2 regions of the Pediococcus sp. AC40 genome follow, and region 1 is predicted to be linked to the other one. Evidence: a T-box and tRNA genes for the amino acid it is inferred to sense, from the RefSeq annotation. Region 1 holds a T-box; the other holds one or more tRNA genes.
What was found. A T-box is a leader RNA that pairs with one kind of tRNA and senses whether it is charged. The one in region 1 lies ahead of leuS (leucine--tRNA ligase), so its partner is inferred to be a tRNA-Leu.

Region 2: it has a tRNA-Leu gene. The T-box ahead of leuS (leucine--tRNA ligase) is inferred to sense a tRNA for this amino acid. The anticodon was not compared.

Annotation. Positions count from the first base shown of each region.
Region 1 is NZ_CP127012.1:696,615-699,829, forward strand. It holds gene NL111_RS03405 (MDR family MFS transporter) at 1-37, shown strand, start outside; gene mnmM (tRNA 5-(aminomethyl)-2-thiouridylate-methyltransferase MnmM) at 116-679, opposite strand; gene NL111_RS03415 (phosphatase PAP2 family protein) at 672-1,307, opposite strand; T-box leader at 1,389-1,591, shown strand; gene leuS (leucine--tRNA ligase) at 1,714-3,215, shown strand, end outside.
Region 2 is NZ_CP127012.1:1,648,464-1,651,678, reverse strand. It holds gene NL111_RS08215 (Tex family protein) at 1-1,450, shown strand, start outside; gene NL111_RS08210 (SprT family protein) at 1,447-1,899, shown strand; tRNA gene NL111_RS08205 (tRNA-Leu) at 1,970-2,055, shown strand; gene NL111_RS08200 (mannose/fructose/sorbose PTS transporter subunit IIA) at 2,522-3,215, shown strand, end outside.

The DNA.
Region 1 (3,215 bases):
TGCGTTTAGTCGGCCGCGTACGCAAAAAAATAAATAACAAAAATGGGAAAGTACTCCACTTCTAGCAACGATATTAAGTTGCAGAAGGGATACTTTCCCATTTTTATATAAAGAATTATTTTCGACGTTCAATTGCCAATAGGATTGGCGGTTGATGGACTTGATTAATGAATTCGTAGCGTAAACAGGTAAATTGGTGTTGATCTAAATTTGCAGTAAACTCAAGCAATTTAGCTAATTCAGCGGCACCTCCGGGATGGCCGTAATAACAAACTAGAACGACCCGACCGCCAACCTTTAATAGTCGCAGGCATTGTTGTACTGCCGCAATGGTAGACGCCGAATGGGTGATGATTTGCTTGTCACCACCAGGCAGGTAGCCGAGGTTAAAAACGGCACCGGAAATCGGAGTATCCACGTATTGTGCCAATTGGTCGTGACTGTCCTGGATTAGTTGCACGTGTTGGTGATCAGGCAACTGCTTTTCTATCCGTGCTTCCGTCGCGGATAGGGCCGCTGCTTGGATGTCAAAACTGAACACTCGTCCTTGTGATTGTACTAAATTGGCCAAGAAAAGGGTGTCGTGACCGTTGCCCATGGTTGCGTCAACAACGTGGTCACCAGGTTGTACTACCTCTGCCAACAACCGGTGGCTGTACTGCATTGCGTTATCAAGCATGTTGGGATTCCTTCTTTCGATAAAATATCCAGTGGGTGGTTTGCAAGATTACCAAACCCAGTAGTAGTCCAGCCGTAACGTCGCTGGGATAATGGACGTTTAGGTAGACGCGTGATAATCCCAGAAGGAGCATCAGAATTATGCAAGTTAAGATCCAGCTAATCCGCCATTTAGGGGAGCGGACCGTTTGGGTAGTGAGGAAAATTAAACTGCCAAATAGCAGCATTGCCGCCACTGAATGCCCGCTGGGAAAACTGTACCCCCCAATCGTGATTAAACGAAAATGTGGGCGGGGACGCTGAATCCAAAGTTTAATCAGGTGGTTGATCGCGTTGCCGAGCACCACGTTTGCAAGGAAGAAGGCGGCTAAGCGGTCGAATCCCCGCCACAGCAGCATTCCTAAGATCACGATGCTGATAAAAATGAAGGGTTTTGCGTTCCCCAATTGGGTATAAACTTTGACCAGCGGGGTTAGCCCCGGACTTTGCCAGCCGTGAATGATTTTTTGTAGATAACGGTCGTATGTATGTACCCAATTCCAACGGTTGCTGACCGAGATAACTAAGGTCAGCAGGCCTAGCAGGGGTAACCAGTTTAAAATTAACCAACCAAACTTTTTAAATCGCATTTCATTCTCCTTTAACAATTAAGATTAATTTTACCATATCTAGTTGTAATCGTTGGTGGTTACTGGTATGATAATGCTATCTAAATATTACTGGTTAAAGAAGTAGTAACTAAAAGATTACTGTCAGAGAACGGATGGTTGGTGTGAATCCGGAGTACCTTTTAGTGAACTCGTCTTTGTAAATCTGTCCTTGAATTTTAAGTAGGGGATGGCGTGTTCCGCGTTATGGATTTGAGTGTGCGTTAGCAAAACTAGGTGGTACCGCGGAAATTTTCGTCCTAAAGATTCTTTTTGAGAGTCTTTAGGCTTTTTTATTTTAAAAAATTCGCCAATTCATCTAGCAATGGCTACCAAGCACGGTTAAATTAATCCGGAAGCAACCAGTAAATAATTAATGGAGGAAAATATGGCTTACAATCATAAAGAAATTGAACCTAAGTGGCAACGCTATTGGCAAAAACACGAGACTTTTAAAACGGTTGAAAGTGAACAAAAGCCGAAGTACTATGCTTTAGATATGTTCCCATACCCATCTGGGCAAGGACTGCACGTGGGCCATCCTGAAGGCTATACTGCTACAGATATTATGTCCCGGATGAAGCGGATGCAAGGATACAAGGTATTACATCCAATGGGGTGGGATGCCTTTGGATTACCTGCCGAACAATACGCAATGAAGACGGGGAACAACCCGAAGGACTTTACTGCGCACAATATTAAGAACTTTAAACGTCAAATCCAGTCCCTAGGTTTTTCATACGATTGGTCACGGGAAGTTAACACGACCGATCCCGAATATTACAAGTGGACCCAATGGATTTTTGAACAACTCTACAAAAAAGGGTTGGCTTACGAAAAAGAAACGTTGGTTAACTGGGCGCCCGACTTAATGGGTGGTACGGTTGTGGCTAACGAAGAAGTGGTGAACGGAAAGACTGAACGCGGTGGGTTCCCAGTTTACCGGAAGCCAATGAAACAATGGATCTTAAAAATCACTGCTTACGCAGACCGGTTGATCGATGACTTAGATTTAGTAGATTGGCCTGACAGCATTAAGGAAATGCAAAAGAATTGGATTGGTCGTTCGATTGGGGCCAGCGTCTTCTTTGATGTGGAAGACAGTGACCAAAAGATCGAAATCTTTACCACCCGTGCTGACACTTTGTATGGGGCAACGTACTTAGTTATTTCGCCAGAACACCCGCTAGTTGACCAATTGACCACCCTTGAAAGCAAGGCAGCGGTTGAAGAATACAAGCAAGCGGTCGCGACTAAGTCAGACTTGGAACGGACCGATTTGAATAAGGACAAGACCGGAGTCTTCACTGGTAGTTACGCAGTTAACCCCGTTAACGGCAAGAAAATTCCAATTTGGATTGCGGATTACGTATTGGCTTCATACGGTACCGGAGCGGTGATGGCGGTTCCAGCTCATGATCCTCGTGATTACGAATTCGCTAGAAAGTTCAAGATTGACATTGTGCCAGTTATCGGCGGCGGTAACCTTGATGAAGAAGCTTATACCGGCGATGGCCCACACATTAATTCTGGTTTCTTAGATGGTTTAAACAAGCAAGAAGCTATTGATAAAATGTTGGATTGGTTAGAAGAACACGGAGCTGGTCATAAAAAGGTTAACTACCGGTTGCGCGACTGGGTCTTCTCTCGCCAACGCTACTGGGGCGAACCAATTCCGGTAATTCATTGGGAAGACGGCGAAACTACGCTGGTTCCTGAAGATGAACTTCCGTTACGGTTACCTGCTACGGACAATATCAAACCTTCTGGTACGGGTGAAAGTCCACTCGCTAACTTAGAGGATTGGTTGAACGTGGTTGACGAAAATGGACGGAAAGGCCGGCGGGAAACCAACACCATGCCACAATGGGCAGGCAGTTCCTGGTACTT
Region 2 (3,215 bases), 950 kb from region 1:
GGTGGAAGAAGCGGGCATTGAGCGCTATTTAAACTTTCGTTTGGTACAAAAGCATCGGGGCCCGGCGGTGGCGCTGGTGCAAGCAGCCTATCGGGACGCCTATAAACGGTTTATTGGGCCAGCAATTGAACGAGAAATGCGTGCGGAATTGACTTCCATGGCGGAGCACCGTGCAATTAAAGTTTTTGGAGAAAATTTATACCATTTGCTGATGCAAGCACCGCTCAAGGGCAAAGTGGTCCTCGGGTTTGACCCTGCTTACCGTACCGGGTGTAAACTGGCCGTAATTGATGAAAACGGGAAGTTCTTAGATAAACTGGTGATTTATCCGCACCGTCCGGCTCCCCAAGCGAAGCGAGCCGCGGCTGCTAAGCAATTAAAAGACTTCATTGAAAAATACCATGTGGAAATGATTGCGATTGGAAACGGGACCGCTAGCCGGGAATCCGAAGAATTTGTGGCTCAAGTCATCAAAACGATTGCGCGACCAGTTTACTACGTAATCGTCAACGAGGCCGGAGCTTCCGTATACTCAGCTAGTCCGGCTGCTCGTGCAGCGTTTCCTGATTTACAAGTGGAAGAGCGCAGCGCAATTAGCATTGGCCGGCGTTTACAAGATCCGTTAGCAGAGTTGATCAAAATCGATCCCCAAGCGGTGGGAGTCGGCCAATACCAACACGACGTTGCCCAAAAAGATTTGCGTGAACAGTTGGACCACGTGGTGGAAACCGCGGTTAACCAGGTGGGGGTCAATTTAAATACCGCCAGTCCAGAGCTACTGACCCACATTTCGGGGCTAACTAAAACGACGGCGCAAAACATCGTTAGGTTTCGGGAAGCCAACGGAAGCTACCGAACTCGCCAAGCAATTAAATCAGTGCCGCGACTAGGACCTAAAGCATACGAACAGTCGATTGGATTTTTACGAATTGTGGACGGAGACGATGAGCTTGATAATACGGGAATTCATCCAGAAAGTTATCCGGTGGTTAAAGCCCTAATGAAGGAGCTGGGATTAAACCTGCATGACTTAGGAACCCCCGCTTTTAACCAAACGTTGCAACAGGTTAAGGTCGCACAATTGGCAGCTCAGCTGCAGGTCGGAGAAGAAACGCTTCACGACATTCTCGAAGAATTGCAAAAACCGGGGCGGGATTTGCGGGATGAAATGCCGGCACCATTATTACGCTCCGACGTCTTAACTTTAGAGGACCTCCAACCAGGGATGCAGCTGCAAGGAACCGTCCGGAACGTCATCGATTTTGGCGCGTTTGTCGATATCGGCGTTAAACAAGACGGTTTGGTACACATTTCTAAACTAAAAAAAGGCTTCGTCAAACATCCTAGTGACGTAGTGGCGGTGGGGGACATCGTTACCGTTTGGGTGGAAAGCGTGGATACCAAGCGAAATCGGATCCAGCTCACCATGATTCCGGCTGAGGAACAATGACTGACTTAGAGCTAACTCAATTAACGCGTCGACTGGCTAAACAATTCTTTAACCAAGCTTATCCTTACGAAGCGCGGTTTAACCGCCGCTTAAGAACGACGGGCGGTCGCTATTTTTTAGCGGACCATCACATTGAAATTAATCCCCTTATGCTAAGCGAATTTGACGAGGAAACCTTAGTAGGCGTAATTAAACATGAACTAGTTCACTACTGGTTGCACGTGCATCATGAAAAACCAGATCACCGTAACCCGCATTTTAAGGAGTTGCTGCAGCGGACGGGCGGTTTACGCTACGCACCAGTGACGTCTAAGCGTCGGACTACTACAACGGGGCGATTAGTATACCAGTGTAAAAAATGTGGTCAGCTTTACCATCGCCAACGCCGAATCAACGTGCGACGCTACGTTTGTGGACGTTGCGGGGGGCGCTTGGGGTTAAAACACTAATAAAAATATTTTTATAAAAAACACTTGCTAGCTAATGGTGGTTTTGCTATTATTATCTAGTAAGGTTTTTGCGGCCATGGCGGAATTGGCAGACGCGCAGGATTAAGGATCCTGTCCGAATTTACTCGGGTGGAGGTTCGAACCCTCTTGGCCGCATTGTGCTACTGATTGGGGAAGGAGCCGTGATTCAACTAGGTTGGGTCGCGGCTCTTTTTTTGTCAAAACCTAACCTGATCTACGGCAAGCTATTGATACACTTGATACACTAATCAATACAGTTTAGTGTATCAAAATAGTGTATTAACAAAAATGCTTGAATTCGCTTACGTTAGGCTTAGTGTATTTTGGCACGGTATTTGCTTATATACTTAATGGAAGCTAAACATACTGTGTTAGCGGTGTGTTGGTCCTACTGATTACCATTTGGTGGCGGTAGATCGACAGCTGGCCACAATTTTATTACAAATTTAACTTTTTTGGGACGTTGTGAAAACGCTTTTGGGATGGTTAGGAGTTTTGAAATTGAAAAGGCTGTCAGGAATTTATTTTAACTAGTTGCAGGTTTAGAACTTATTTTATTTTTTCAACTGTAACAAATAGAAAATGGGAGGTATACAGACAAATGGTAGGAATTATCATTGCTAGTCATGGTGAATTCGCCAAAGGCATTTTGCAATCCGGTTCAATGATCTTCGGTGAACAAGAAGACGTTAAGGCCGTAACCTTAATGCCTAGCGAAGGCCCTGACGATCTCAGAGCAAAACTTCAAGAAGCAATTGCTTCTTTTAGTAACCAAGACCAAGTATTATTCTTAGTCGACCTATGGGGAGGCACTCCATTCAACCAAGTTAACAACTTGTTTGAAGAACACAAGGACAAATGGGCAATCGTTGCTGGTTTGAACTTGCCAATGTTAATTGAAGCATATGCTTCTCGTCTATCGATGGAATCAGCACAAGAAATTGCTGCACACATCATTGACACAGCAAAAGAAGGGGTTAAGGTTCGTCCTGAAGAACTTCAACCTAAGGAAGCTCCAAAGGCTGCTGAAGCAGCTGCACCGGTTAACACAGGTAAACCAGGCCACTTTGATTACGTGTTAGCACGAATCGATACTCGTTTACTTCATGGTCAAGTTGCTACTTCATGGACGAAGACTACTAACCCGGATCGGATTATCGTTGTTTCTGACAATGTTGCTAAAGATAACTTACGTTCATCAATGATCAAGCAAGCTGCTCCAGCTGGCGTTAAAGCCCACGTTGTTCCAATTGAACAAATGATTAAGCTGGCTAAGGACGACAAACACTTCGGTG